Linked DNA regions of Trichocoleus sp. FACHB-46. The protein of the gene in region 1 binds, or shares a complex with, the protein of each later gene. Links are inferred from orthologs where the notes say so. Each region holds a gene or a part of one and is shown on either strand. Other genes may lie near its edges.

Region 1 (8,105 bases):
TGGTCAAAAACGGCTTAAGTCTCAAACAAAGAACCTCTCCCCCATCCCCTCTCCTTGAAGGAGAGGGGTGCCGTAGGCGGGGAGAGGTTTAAATTGTTCGCAGCAAACTCAAATTAGTAAGCGTCTTGCAACTCGTAGAAGTCGGGCGAGATATAGTCTTTGCGGAGCGGCCAGCCCACCCAATCTTCGGGCATCAGCAGGCGCTTCAGGTCAGGGTGTCCCTCGTAGACAATGCCAAACATGTCAAAAGCTTCTCGCTCTTGCCAGTCGGCAGTCTTCCAAATCCAATAGACGGAGGGAATTCTGGGCTCTTCGCGAGGGAGAAATACTTTAATTCTCACTTCGTCTGGGCGATCGCTGTAGTCACTGACCTTGGTGAGGTCATAGAAGCTAACTAACTCTTGCCCAGGCCCCGCGTCATATCCACCTTGGCAGCGGAGGTAGTTGAAGCCATAAGCATAAAGAGCAGTCGCGATCGGAATCAGAAAATCGCGATCGACCTTGAGCATTTCTACGCCAGAGCGATCAGGCCCTAAGGACTCATGCTCAAATCCGTTCTCACTCAGCCACTTGGAGATTCTACCAGCCTCGACGATAGGAGCTGGTGTCTGAGCCTGTTCCGCTCCATTTTCAGGGGCATTAGATTCTTCAGCCACGACGAATTTCCTCCTTCTCTGCGGCTTTCAAAGCGGGTGGAACGGGTAGGCCCATTGCTTCTGTAAGTTCCTTAGGTGGCGCTTGACGACTTGGAACTTGCAGATAAGTCCCCGTCGTGATGTCAGGCACCTGCTTCATCTTGTGAGCAATGCTGTAGTAGCGATGAGTTTGGCCCTGCTTGCCGCGCTCTTGCATCGAGTCATTGGCGATTTTCTTTCTCAGCTTGATGATTGCATCGATGATTGCTTCTGGACGTGGGGGACAACCGGGTAAATAGACATCGACAGGAATCAACTTATCCACGCCGCGCACTGTGGTAGGCGAGTCTACGGTAAACATTCCACCCGTAATTGTGCAAGCACCCATTGCAATCACGTACTTCGGATCAGGCATCTGCTCGTACAAACGGACTAAAGCGGGAGCCATCTTCATGTTGATCGTGCCCGCAGTGATAATCAAATCAGCTTGACGCGGGCTAGAACGCGGAATTAAACCAAAGCGATCGAAGTCAAAGCGGGAGCCGATGAGAGCCGCAAATTCAATAAAACAACAGGCAGTTCCATATAACAGAGGCCACAAGCTAGAGAGGCGCGCCCAGTTATAAAGGTCATCTACAGTCGTTAAAATGACATTCTCTGACAGCGCTTGCGTCACTTGGGGACGCTCAATGGGGTTGATAATTTGTTCATTTGGCTGCAAAATTCCGCCATTTTGAGCCGCATCTTTGGGACTCATGACCATTCCAAAGCTCCTTTACGCCAAGCGTAAACTAGACCAATCACGAGAATCGCAATAAAAACTAGGGCTTCGATAAAAGCTAGCAACCCCAATTGGTTGAACGCGACGGCCCAGGGGTACAAGAACACTGTCTCTACGTCAAAGATGACAAAGACTAGGGCAAACATGTAGTAGCGAATGTTGAACTGAATCCAGGCACCCCCAATGGGTTCCATCCCTGACTCGTAGGTGGTGCGACGCTCAGGACCTCGGAGCCGAGGGCGCAATAACTTAGACGCGCTCAGGGCCAGGACAGGTACCAGGCTACAGATAATTAAAAAGCCTAAAAAGTACTCGTAACCACTAAGAACAAACACTGCTAATAACTACCGCTTTAGTGAAAGAACTTGCGCTGCTTTTCATTTACATTTTGACACGCTCACCGTAAACTGGAGCGCCTTATGAGGTGGCTCGACAGAAACTGCCGAGTTCATCCTTCAGTCAAGCTAAATTGGCCTTAGGACTCAACCCACTTACCCACTTCTTGAGTATAAATTCCTGGTGCATCACTCCACTCAATACATTTACTGCATCGTAAATCTCTTTTGCTGGCTGCTCTAAGAGTGGCAGGGTGCCATTACAAGTAAGCCATAGAGTTGGTTTCAGAATTTTTATAGTTAGCACTTGGTGGGAAACGACAGGCACATGACAGGAAGATTAACAGGGTGTGTCATAATCTTTAACAGATATTTTAAGGAAGAGATCTTTTATATAGATCTTCTATATAGATCGTTGGCCTAGATCAAATCCTCACCCCTCTGTTTTTCTCGTCATGAGCACTGAAGCTGTTGATCCTCAATCTCTAGACCGCCATGAGTGTAGAGCATGTGGCTATGTCTACGAACCGGTGAAGGGGGATGACAAGCGTCAAATTCCCCCAGGAACTGCTTTTGAAGAGTTGCCTGCTGATTGGCGCTGTCCAGTTTGCGGTGCCAAAGTTACACAGTTTACAAGTGTTGGACCAGCAGGTGCCGCTTCCGGTTTTCGGGAAAACTTAAGCTATGGCCTTGGAGTCAACCAACTCACCCCTGGGCAGAAAAATTTACTAATCTTCGGAGGTTTGGGGCTGGGGTTCTTACTGTTTCTCAGCCTCTACGGTTTGCAGTGAAGGAATGGAGCGCCCTCAGCAACGCGATCGCGGCTCCTTGAGCTCCTTCATTGAAACACCAAACATTATTGATCAAACATTCCAGGGATAGGCTGAAGCGAGATGAACTCGATTGTGAGAACACTGAAACGAATTGTAATGTTGCTAGCCGTAGTTATTCTATGTGCTAGCTGCGCTAACCGATATTTAAGCTCTTTGGATTACAACCCTTGGCAGCTTGTCCAACTGCCAACCGATGCCACGATCGCAGACATCAGCTTCGCGAGCGATCGCAAGCATGGGTGGGTAGTTGGCAGCAACTCTACCCTGTTGGAAACTAACGACGGCGGCGAAACGTGGGAACTTCGCAGCCTCAATTTAGGCGATCAGAAGTATCGCTTTGATTCAGTTAGTTTCAATGGCGAAGAGGGATGGATTGCTGGACAACCTGGTCTCTTGCTCCATACCACCGATGGGGGTAAATCTTGGGCACGAATTCCCCTCAGTGCCAAACTCCCCGGTTCTCCGAATACAGTGTTGGCCCTTGGTCCCCAAACGGCTCAAATGACTACCGATATTGGAGCCATTTATCGCACTACAGATGGCGGTAAAAATTGGAAGGCTGAAGTTCAGGAAGCTGTGGGTGTGGTCCGCAACATTTCTCGCTCTAGCGATGGCCAATATGTCGCTGTCTCTGCCAAGGGTAATTTTTACTCTGTTTGGCGACCTGGACAAGAAGCGTGGGAGCCACATAACCGCAATAGCTCTCGTCGAGTCCAAAACATGGGCTTCACGCCAGATGGTCGCCTGTGGATGCTAGCGCGGGGTGGCCAAGTTCAATTTAGTGAAGCCAATGACTTCGAATCTTGGCAGACCGCAAACAGCCCAGAATCCGCGACTAGTTGGGGATTTTTGGACCTGGCTTACCGAACTCCAGACGAGCTTTGGGTGAGCGGCGGCAGCGGCAACTTGCTTTGCAGCTTAGATGGTGGCAAAACTTGGCTCAAAGATCGAGATGTGGAAAATATTCCTGGTAATTTCTACAAAGTGGTCTTCCTGAGTCCTGACCAAGGATTTGTCATTGGACAAAGAGGTACCTTACTCAAGTATCAAGCCTCAGTGAAGTCTGCTTAATCATGAGTTTGCTTGACAATTGTGCAGTCATAAGCAGTCGAAATTAGCTCTTTCAGCAGATGACTTGCTTGTGACTGTTTCTATCGTTCCGTATGATAGTACTTAAGCTTTGTGTTGTTGTCAGAGGAGAAATCTGAATGTCCGGTACTACTGGTGAGCGTCCATTTTCCGACATTATTACTAGCATTCGCTATTGGGTAATTCACAGTATTACAATCCCTGCATTATTTATTGCAGGCTGGCTCTTTGTCAGCACTGGTCTAGCATATGATGTGTTTGGTACTCCTAGACCCAACGAGTACTTCACTCAGACTCGTCAAGAAGTGCCAATTGTGCAAGATCGCTTCGAGTCAAAAGAGCAGATCAATCAATTCCTCAAGTAATTGTTTTCAAACTTTGGTTCTAGATCATGACTACCAATACTCCCAATCAACCCGTTTCTTATCCGATTTTTACAGTTAGATGGCTGGCTGTTCATACCCTAGCCGTGCCAACCATCTTCTTCTTGGGCGCGATCGCATCTATGCAATTTATTCATCGGTAGGAAAAGAAATGGCAGATCGGTCTTCTAATAACCCTAACAAGCAGCCTGTTGAGCTAAACCGTACTTCACTGTACTTGGGGCTACTGCTGGTTTTCGTTTTGGGTATTTTGTTCTCCAGTTATTTCTTCAACTAACTGGATGTAAGCTAACTGGCTATTGTTTAATCGGCCAGTTTTATTCAATTTTAATTAGGAGGTAAAAGCTGTGTCTGGAACTGGAAGAATTCCTCTGTGGGTTGTTGCTACTGTTGCAGGTCTAGGTGCCATTGGCATTTTAGGACTTTTCTTTTATGGAGCCTACGCTGGCTTAGGTTCGTCTGTTTGATTCACCCAAAAGCTGGTTTTAACTCAGAATTTTCTATCGTCTCAAATTTTTGACATCTGCTTGTCTAAAACTCAGCGTAAAAAACCACCTACCCTTTAGAAGTAGGTGGTTTTTTGTTATGAGAGTTTTTATGGTTTGGCTACTTTTAATTCAGTACCAAACTAGATGCCTGAGGGATCTTCGCGCTCGATATAGATAAACAGAAAAGCCATTGCCACGGCAGGAAAGAGTAAACCTACAGCGGGGACTAGGATTGAGGGCAAAAATGAAGCTGCCATAGAAAAGTTTCCTATCTAAGATTGCACAATTCCAAGACCGAATTTACTGTGAATCGATGGCTAAATTTCTATCTGCTAAAGATTTTTAACAAAAATGTGACTAGCCAGGAGTTAGAGCACAGATCAACCTAGAATATTTTGCGTTTCACTGTCTTTGGCATCATCCCTTAGTCCCATTCTGGATATGACAAGGTAGGCGTATCAGGCGGCACCACCATTCTAGTAGCTACCACTTTGTGACTCTCCCTTTGAGTTGCCATTTCGATCGCGATCGCTTCAAACTGAATCTCTAAGCTGCCGAAGGGTACGGTCATTTGAGTGGTTGCTTCTAAATCTCCTAGCCCAGTCGGTGTAAAGTCAACCAGCCAACGGGGGCCATCTAGGAGCGATCGGGTTTGGCGATCGTTAACCCAAAGCTTGACATAAATTCGGCAGGGTAAATCTGGCATTCTGACTCGCACAGATACTGACTTACCAGAAACCAACTCCCCAGTTTGGACTTCCAGTTGAGGATTAGGGACGAGCGCATCTGGATCAAGTAAAGCAGGGCTAAGCACTTCGGGGGTGGGTTCAGCAGGTAGAGCCGTTGCGATGACTGGATCATCCTCGACGACAATTTCTTGAGCAACCCACTGATCTTCTGGAGGTCTTGCGGTCGGATGGACAATCATCTCGCTGTTTTGAGGTGCCGCCAAGCTATCAGATGACAGGCCCAAATTGTGATCAGTTGCTGAATTAGGTGCTAAGTCAGCTTCAGAGAGGGGTTCGGCTAAATCGGCTAAATCAGCGGCGCTGGATGAATCAGTATCATCCTCCTTCAACCACTCTGAGAGGTTTGCATCTGAAGCTAGAGCATTCAGCCGAGCCCAGAAACGCTCCTGAAAATTCAAAGATTGAGAGCTAGTCTCTACCGCAGGCTCACTCTCCTCTGGAATCGTTGCAGTCTCAGCCAACTCGTCATTAGACAAGTCTACTGTCACTGTCGTATCTATCTCTGCAACAGCTAGGTCAACGTCTCCTAAGTCAGAGTCAAGCTCTCCTAAGTCAGAGTCGAGATCGATGAAAGCTAGAGATGGTTCTAGCTGCATGTCTTCCACAATTGTTGCAGAATCATCAATTTCTGAGATATCTGCTTCTATCCCTGCTTCTGCGGGCAGTTCACCTTGGCCTGGATGCAATCCTCGAATCACGGGCAGGGCTGGAGTCTTAGCAGCTTCCGATTGATGGGAGTGATAGATTTGGGGCGGGAGCGGCGAACCTGTCGAGGGTTGAATGTAGAATGGCGGCTTATCTTGCGATTGCTCTCCAACCTTTAAGAAGGAGAGATTTAAATAAGCCCGCTCTGACGGTTGAGTGTCTGTAGTAGAGTCAGCAGGTTCAAGTTCGGGCTCAGCCTCAGCCTCTAACGTTGCAGGCGAAGGTAAATCCAACAACTGAGCTTCACTCAAGTCGGCAGCGATCGCATCTAGCAACTCGTCTACATCTGCGGTGAGCGTAAAGGACTGGCTGGCGATCGCTGTGTCCATCGATTCTGAGCGGGTCGATTCTGCGCTAGCTGAATCCGGGTCTACGGTCGTGACGGCTGAGCGGTAGAAACCAGCTTCTCCGAGCAACAAGCGGGTTCTGCAACTTAAGGGAATTTCGAGTGTGCAGCTGAATGAATAAGGCAACTGTGGGTTGGCGACAGGCTGCCGCACCTCAACCAAAATTTGACCGCTTTGGGGATCGCGCAAGCCAACATATAATTCTCCCTGACCCGAACGAACTTCAGCCGGAAGACTAGCGATCGCCGCTGTAGCAATTTCTGGCTCTTGCAATTCAATGCGACCAGACAACGTAAAAGGCTGTCCCCATGAAGTCATATAGGCAGCTTCAGCCAGTACTAGTTGTAGCGGTAAACTTGCTGACTCGGCTGTTTCTAGCAGCGGATCAGGAGTCGCAGGTATCGCAAAATCCCCTAAAGCGGGGGAATCAGCTTCTGTCTCTGACGGAACCGCGATCGCAGATGGCGGAACATTCTCATGATCAGGGTTCGCGATCGCGGCACTAACTTGATATTCGTCAGGACTTGCTTCGGGTAAGAGGCTGGCTTCCGCTTCTGAGATTCGCTCAGCAATGTACTGCAACTGTTCTACAGAATAGTCAGTGACCTCAGTCAGGTGGTGCGTACTATTTACAATCTCTGGTGTATTAGGCGTTGGCGCTGCTTCTGGCGTTGCTTCTACAGTAGGCTCAAATTGGACAGCAACTTCCGGTTCTACCGTGAGTGCATCTGGTTCTGGCTCAGGTTCGACCTGATGCTGAGTTGGCTCTTGATCTAGATCAGCAACTGTCGCTGTAGTAAATGCTGAGTTTGATTGTGAGGAGGATTCTGTCGTTTCTTCATCCTGCATTTCCCACTCAGGATCCCAATCCGTCTCAGACTCAAACTCCTGAGGTAATACTTGTAGACAAACCATATGTTGCCAGCTTTGGCCCATAAAGTCTGACATCAGATCGCCCACGCAACGAATTTCCCATAATCCGGGTTTCATCCGGGTAAAGGGAAAAACCACCATCAATCCGTCTTTATTGGTGCGGCCAAATCGTTTTTGCGCCCGTCGCTTAGGCGATACTTCGTCGTCAATTTGATGCGTGATTCGGATTTCGACGCTTGTATTGGCGCGGCTAGAGCGTGCAACCACTCGATAGCGTCCCTCTAAGATTTCCACATCGGGGGACTCTAGAGGTAGCCAGGAGCGATCGCCCTCTTTCTGTAGTAGAAATTCCCAGTATTCCATCTCAACCCTCGGCAAGGGGATGCCCACCACACGTTACTTAAGGTGGTGAATTAGTTTGGCGGCAAAAAAGACTGCTGGGTTAAATTAGCAGTCCTAGTTGCGACAGGATCGCTCCAGAAGCAATCTAGACGTTTCTGATCGCATCGTTGAACTTTGGTTTTAAGTCTATCCCACTCCCGATCATTCCGCTTGGTCTCATGGCATTTTTCTTAACTGAAACTCACCATTCCACAGACTTCTCTTCAGACTCCGCAGATTCTGGTTGGGGCGAAGTTGACTCTGGCAGTTCTCGCCTTGGCGGATAGTTATGGTTGGTATTTTGTAGCCGAGTTTCTTCTCGAAGGCGATCGCTTTCTAAGTTAGATGGACGCTCTTCTAATGGCGAAGCTGGCCGACTCACTTCTCCAAGTTCGCTAAGAGCATCAGAGGTAGACCGAGCATTATAGCTACCGCTCTGCACATCCAGGGGCGATCGCGAAGGAGGAGGCAAACGCCCCATGGAGCGACGACCACCAGCGGCACCA
Region 2 (2,987 bases), 190 kb from region 1 along the record:
GCAAAATGTATAGCCCAGCAATGCTGATGAACACACCACCAAGCAAGAAGGCTGAGTAAACGATATTAGACAGCAGTACCACACCAAGAGCTGCCCCAATCATCATCAGACCTAGCAGGCCGAATGAGACAATCTGAACTCCTTCCGCTAGATTCACTATCCTTTAATCTCCTTAGAATGCATGCGCGTCAAGCTAATTAGGCTTGGGTCTTCTCAGAATTTTGCTCAAGCTGTTCCGAAATCTCTTCCGGGCGCTGGCCTGCTCGCTGGCTACCGGGGGGCAGATCATGAGGGTCCATGACACCTTTGGGTAAGTAAACTAGCTCTCGTAGCGGTGTCACCATTGGGTCATCTGTGACTTTATACGGCAAGCGACCTAGAGCCACGTTGTCATAGTTCAGTTGGTGGCGATCGTAGGTTGATAGCTCGTAGTCTTCCGTCATCGACAGACAGTTGGTGGGGCAATATTCCACACAGTTACCGCAGAAGATGCAAACTCCAAAGTCAATGCTGTAGTGCTTGAGCTGTTTCTTCTTGGTTTCTTTGTTAAATTCCCAATCTACGACTGGCAGGTTGATCGGACAAACTCGGACGCAAACTTCACAGGAGATACATTTGTCGTACTCAAAGTGAATCCGCCCCCGAAACCGCTCAGAGGGAATTAGTTTTTCGTAGGGATACTGGACTGTAATGGGTCGTCGGCGCATGTGGTCGAAGGTTACAGATAAGCCTTGACCAATGAAGCGAGCGGCTTGTACCGCCTCTTTGGTGTAGTCGCCAACTTGTTTGAGGAACTTGAGCATGGAGTCACCGTTCTTGAAGGATGAAGGATGGAGCTTACTTCTTGAAGGGAGAGGGATGAAGTCAGGATACAGTTGGCTAACAATTCGATATCCAGCTTCATCCGAGGCTGTCTAAGCTGTAGTTTTAGCTACCCAACCTAGCCACCAAAGGCAAAGGGAAGGGTGAGCTTAAGGGCCGCAGTCAGTAATAAGTTCACCAAGCCTACAGGTAGAAGAAACTTCCATCCTAAGTCGAGGAGTTGGTCAATCCGTACCCGTGGTACTGTCCAACGCAGCAAGATCGCCAGGAAGATCAGGAAATAGGCTTTCAGCAGGGTCATGGTGATGCCCAAAGTTGCAGTGATAATTTGCAACCAAGGCGTCGTTTCGCTAATGCCGAACCAGTTGGAAATTAAACCTAGGGGAATGGGGGATTCCCAACCACCCAGGTATAGCACAGCGACGAAGAGGGCTGAGAGGACCAAGTTGACATAGGAACCGAGGTAGAAGAGGCCAAACTTCATTCCGGTGTACTCAGTTTGATAGCCAGCGACCAGTTCTTCTTCCGCTTCTGGTAAGTCAAAGGGGAGGCGCTCACATTCAGCGAGGGCAGCAATCCAGAAAATCAAGAAGCCTACAGGTTGCCGCCAAATATTCCATCCTAGAATGCCGTAGCCCGCTTGTTGGTTGACGATGTCAATCGTGCTGAGGCTGTTCGACATCATTACGATCGCTAAGACCGACAAAGCCAGGGGGATTTCGTAGCTGATTGACTGAGCGGCTGCCCGCAGTCCCCCGATCAAGGAATATTTGTTATTCGAGGCATACCCAGCCATGAGCAGGCCAATGGGGGCAATGCTAGAGAGGGCAATCCAGAGAAAGACGCCAATGTTCAGGTCAGTGATTAACAGATTCTGTCCGAAAGGTACGATTAGGTAGGACAGAAATACCGGAATCACGACGATCGCGGGTCCTAGGGTAAACAGGATAGGGTCGGCTTTGAGCGGAATAATATCCTCTTTCAGGACTAGCTTGAGGCCGTCAGCCACCGGAGCGAGGGCTCCCAAAGGACCAATGAACTCTGGGCCAATCCGTTGTTGAGCGGCGGCTGAGATTTTCCGCTCTAGCCAAACACAAGCCAACACACCGACGGTAGCGCCTAGAAGCATTACAACCATCGGCAGGGGCAGCCAAACGAGTCTGGCAACATCGGCGGGTAAGCCTAGCTGCACAAGCGCTTGGATAAAACTTCCTTGTAGGTCAATTCCTGGATTCATGTTTTCAATAATGGCGATCGCTGAGTTCGTTCAACCAAATTAAAAGCTGCTGAGTGGGCAACTTTATAGTTTGTGGTCGCTGTCTAAATTCTCAATCCAGCAGCTAACTAGAATGGACTGATCACTTAAGTTTCTTTATGAAGAATGTTTGACTTCTACAGTGCCTAGTATATCGCTGGACGGGCTTGTCAGCGGTCTTAGCCATAAGAAGTTGTACCTATTAAAGCCCTAGCATTTTTAACTGAGGATGGCGGCTCTGCCCTCACTTCAACCCATCTAAAAATCTAATTTGCTAAAACTCTATGGATTCCATAGAAAATTTTTAGCGAGTTGTGAGAGGCGTACTTCCTGTGGAGGGCCTTTCACAACTCATTAGGAATTGCCATACAAAAAACCCCCAAACAACACGCTTGAGGGCTGGAGTTCCTGAAAATCGTCACTTTGCTTATCCTGACAAGCTTGATCCCGAACAGCAAGGGGGGCATGACCCATCACTAGTAGATCTAGGGGGCGATCGCAGCTAAGTTATAGCGTTGATAGGGAAGAAAAACTAGCGCTTTTCGATCGGAATGTAGGGCGCTTCGTGAGTCCCGGTATAGATCTGGGTGGGGCGGAAAATGCGGTTTTCGGCCAGTTGTTCTTTCCAGTGAGCTAGCCAGCCAGCTACCCGAGAGATGGCAAAGACAGGCGTAAACAAATCGGTGGGAATGCCCAATTTGCTATAAACCAGACCAGAGTAGAAATCAACGTTGGGGTAAATTCCCTTGGAACCTAGCTTTTCTTCTACAGCTCGCTCTAGCTCGATCGCGATGTCGTAGTATTTGTCTCGACCAAACTTCTCAAATAGCTGCTCAGCCAAGCTTTGCAGAATCGTGGCTCTGGGGTCTTTGACTTTGTAGACGCGGTGCCCAAAGCCCATAATTTTAGC
Region 3 (2,840 bases), 190 kb from region 1 along the record:
CAATTACCTTGGCTCCCAGAGTGGCTGATCCAAGCGGGCGATTATCAACCGCTAGAGGCAGCTTTTAAGGGAATGGCAGTACATAAAGATGCGTTTACGGCAGCGGACATACAAACCTATAAACAGGCAGTGGCTAAACCAGGTGCCCTCACCGCCATGCTGAACTATTATCGGAACGCCTTTCAGCAAGGGTTGTTTAAGCCAGATTGGGGAGTGCTAGAAGTGCCCACGCTCATGATTTGGGGTGAGGAGGATACGGCCCTAGGAAAAGAACTGACGTACGGAACAGAACAATATGTGAGAGATTTTCAGATTAAATATATTCCTGACTGTAGCCATTGGGTGCAACAGGAGCGGCCCCAGCTCGTAAATCAGTACATGCGTGAGTTTTTAGCCAAGAAGTAGTCTTAAGGGTGATTTACTATACCGAGAAAGCTTGTATACCAGTGGTCTGACCTTCAAAGGTAAAACGAAGTCATGAGTCAAGGAAACACCGAAGTTTGCTCTGCTTGTGGTGTCAAAATTTTGAGAATTCCGACTGGCGATCGCGTCTTGTTCTCTGTCGGCCCACCGGGGACTAGGGCAACGCTATGGGCTAGGGTTTGCCAATTTACTCAAAAACCAGGCTGCATCAACAAAGACAGAGATGCAGTCGGAGAGATGAAACCGAACGACTACTACCAAGCCGAACTATAGAAAAAGCGATCGCCCTCTTTGAAGCTAGGAGAGCGATCGCTTCTTAAATTAAAAAACTTGTTAAACAGCTAACTCTGAAGCAAAGCGCAATTACCACTTCAAAAGATTGAACTGTTCCATGTCCACCGTGTCACGGTTGCGGTAGATAGCTAGCACGATCGCTAGACCCACTGCTGCCTCTGCTGCCGCGATCGTAATCACAAATACTGTGAATACCTGACCTTTAATCTCTGCGGAGTCGAGGTAGTTCGAGAACGCCATCAAATTCAGGTTAACGGAGTTCAGCAGCAATTCGATCGACATCAATACTCGGACCGCGTTCCGGCTGGTAACGAGGCCATAAATGCCAATGCAAAAAAGAGCAGCCGCTAACAGCAAAAAGTATTCAAGTTGCATAAATCTCCTCACGGGTGACTAAACGAATCGACTAAAAGCTTAGAAATCAACACCATTCATGGAATGGGTAGGATTAAGGATCTAAGCGATCGCTGGGGGTCACTGGTCCTTCAGCACCCGATTGAGATGATTTGATGCGGCCACCACTTAAAGCGGGAACGGTTTCTCTAGGCCGTTCTTGTAAGGTGAAAACTTGGCGTTGGGTTTGCGGAGTGGAGGTGTCGTCTGGTAGGAACTCACGACGAGCCAGGATAATTGCGCCCACCAAAGCCATCAGCAGTAGAATCGAAGCCAACTCAAACGGCAGCAAAAAGTCGCTGAAGAAGTGCTTTCCGATCACTACAATGGCATCATCTCCAGCACCAGGCGCAGTTGAGAGAGACCAAGGAGTTGAAAGCACCATGGTGCTGAGCAGGGCAAACAAGCTTACACAAACCAATCCGGTCAGTGCCTGCCGCACCCAAGCGTTGGGCATAGGCTTGAAGTCTTCTCGCTTGTTTACCAACATGATGGCAAACAGAATCAAGACGTTGACGGCTCCCACGTAGATAAGCACTTGAGCCGCAGCGACAAAGCCCGCATTCAGCAAAATGTATAGCCCAGCAATGCTGATGAACACACCACCAAGCAAGAAGGCTGAGTAAACGATATTAGACAGCAGTACCACACCAAGAGCTGCCCCAATCATCATCAGACCTAGCAGGCCGAATGAGACAATCTGAACTCCTTCCGCTAGATTCACTATCCTTTAATCTCCTTAGAATGCATGCGCGTCAAGCTAATTAGGCTTGGGTCTTCTCAGAATTTTGCTCAAGCTGTTCCGAAATCTCTTCCGGGCGCTGGCCTGCTCGCTGGCTACCGGGGGGCAGATCATGAGGGTCCATGACACCTTTGGGTAAGTAAACTAGCTCTCGTAGCGGTGTCACCATTGGGTCATCTGTGACTTTATACGGCAAGCGACCTAGAGCCACGTTGTCATAGTTCAGTTGGTGGCGATCGTAGGTTGATAGCTCGTAGTCTTCCGTCATCGACAGACAGTTGGTGGGGCAATATTCCACACAGTTACCGCAGAAGATGCAAACTCCAAAGTCAATGCTGTAGTGCTTGAGCTGTTTCTTCTTGGTTTCTTTGTTAAATTCCCAATCTACGACTGGCAGGTTGATCGGACAAACTCGGACGCAAACTTCACAGGAGATACATTTGTCGTACTCAAAGTGAATCCGCCCCCGAAACCGCTCAGAGGGAATTAGTTTTTCGTAGGGATACTGGACTGTAATGGGTCGTCGGCGCATGTGGTCGAAGGTTACAGATAAGCCTTGACCAATGAAGCGAGCGGCTTGTACCGCCTCTTTGGTGTAGTCGCCAACTTGTTTGAGGAACTTGAGCATGGAGTCACCGTTCTTGAAGGATGAAGGATGGAGCTTACTTCTTGAAGGGAGAGGGATGAAGTCAGGATACAGTTGGCTAACAATTCGATATCCAGCTTCATCCGAGGCTGTCTAAGCTGTAGTTTTAGCTACCCAACCTAGCCACCAAAGGCAAAGGGAAGGGTGAGCTTAAGGGCCGCAGTCAGTAATAAGTTCACCAAGCCTACAGGTAGAAGAAACTTCCATCCTAAGTCGAGGAGTTGGTCAATCCGTACCCGTGGTACTGTCCAACGCAGCAAGATCGCCAGGAAGATCAGGAAATAGGCTTTCAGCAGGGTCATGGTGATGCCCAAAGTTGCAGTGATAATTTGCAACCAAGGC

The links.
Region 2: the proteins of ndhC (region 1) and nuoH are in contact, whole or in part, in a cryo-EM structure (PDB 6KHJ), measured with the Thermosynechococcus vestitus proteins. The link is inferred for Trichocoleus sp. FACHB-46 from one-to-one orthologs. Residues at the interface, in WP_126986108.1 of Thermosynechococcus vestitus: Gly6, Tyr7, Glu8, Tyr9, Phe10, Gly12, Phe13, Leu14, Ile16, Cys17, Ser18, Pro21, Ala24, Leu25, Ala27, Ser28, Leu31, Arg32, Pro33, Ser35, Arg40, Leu41, Thr42, Thr43, Tyr44, Glu45, Ile51, Gly53, Ala54, Trp55; in WP_126985484.1 of Thermosynechococcus vestitus: Gln8, Lys26, Trp29, Leu30, Pro33, Met34, Met37, Leu38, Leu83, Ile84, Phe85, Lys86, Glu87, Asp88, Val89, Leu90, Pro91, Ala92, Thr100, Ala104, Val107, Ile108, Phe111, Leu112, Tyr114, Ile115, Ile125, Ser126, Leu128, Phe133.
Region 3: the proteins of ndhC (region 1) and H6F72_RS12615 are in contact, whole or in part, in a cryo-EM structure (PDB 7NYH), measured with the Escherichia coli proteins. The link is inferred for Trichocoleus sp. FACHB-46 from one-to-one orthologs.

The regions. Positions count from the first base shown.
Region 1 is NZ_JACJOD010000022.1:298,369-306,473, forward strand. Bases 71-2,919 are described here. They hold ndhC (photosynthetic/respiratory NAD(P)H-quinone oxidoreductase subunit C), read right to left. Parts: upstream 1,752-2,919; coding sequence 1,389-1,751; downstream 71-1,388. Other genes in these bases: H6F72_RS13445 (NAD(P)H-quinone oxidoreductase subunit J), read right to left, coding at 114-656; H6F72_RS13450 (NADH dehydrogenase subunit K), read right to left, coding at 649-1,392; H6F72_RS13460 (rubredoxin), read left to right, coding at 2,207-2,542; H6F72_RS13465 (photosynthesis system II assembly factor Ycf48), read left to right, coding at 2,645-2,919. In the rest of the region: leuD (3-isopropylmalate dehydratase small subunit), read left to right, coding at 1-18; more of H6F72_RS13465, read left to right, coding at 2,920-3,655; psbE (cytochrome b559 subunit alpha), read left to right, coding at 3,793-4,038; psbF (cytochrome b559 subunit beta), read left to right, coding at 4,065-4,199; H6F72_RS13480 (photosystem II reaction center protein L), read left to right, coding at 4,208-4,333; H6F72_RS13485 (photosystem II reaction center protein J), read left to right, coding at 4,404-4,523; psaI (photosystem I reaction center subunit VIII), read right to left, coding at 4,685-4,801; H6F72_RS13495 (hypothetical protein), read right to left, coding at 4,969-7,581; H6F72_RS30240 (hypothetical protein), read right to left, coding at 7,802-8,105. UniProt on the Escherichia coli protein: NDH-1 shuttles electrons from NADH, via FMN and iron-sulfur (Fe-S) centers, to quinones in the respiratory chain. The immediate electron acceptor for the enzyme in this species is believed to be ubiquinone.
Region 2 is NZ_JACJOD010000022.1:103,867-106,853, reverse strand. It holds nuoH (NADH-quinone oxidoreductase subunit NuoH), read right to left. Parts: upstream 2,060-2,987; coding sequence 941-2,059; downstream 1-940. Other genes in the region: H6F72_RS12600 (citrate synthase), read right to left, coding at 2,610-2,987; ndhI (NAD(P)H-quinone oxidoreductase subunit I), read right to left, coding at 198-803; H6F72_RS12615 (NADH-quinone oxidoreductase subunit J), read right to left, coding at 1-157. UniProt on the Escherichia coli protein: NDH-1 shuttles electrons from NADH, via FMN and iron-sulfur (Fe-S) centers, to quinones in the respiratory chain. The immediate electron acceptor for the enzyme in this species is believed to be ubiquinone.
Region 3 is NZ_JACJOD010000022.1:105,691-108,530, reverse strand. It holds H6F72_RS12615 (NADH-quinone oxidoreductase subunit J), read right to left. Parts: upstream 1,835-2,840; coding sequence 1,166-1,834; downstream 1-1,165. Other genes in the region: nuoH (NADH-quinone oxidoreductase subunit NuoH), read right to left, coding at 2,618-2,840; ndhI (NAD(P)H-quinone oxidoreductase subunit I), read right to left, coding at 1,875-2,480; nuoK (NADH-quinone oxidoreductase subunit NuoK), read right to left, coding at 787-1,092; H6F72_RS12625 (hypothetical protein), read left to right, coding at 478-696; H6F72_RS12630 (alpha/beta fold hydrolase), read left to right, coding at 1-405. UniProt on the Escherichia coli protein: NDH-1 shuttles electrons from NADH, via FMN and iron-sulfur (Fe-S) centers, to quinones in the respiratory chain. The immediate electron acceptor for the enzyme in this species is believed to be ubiquinone.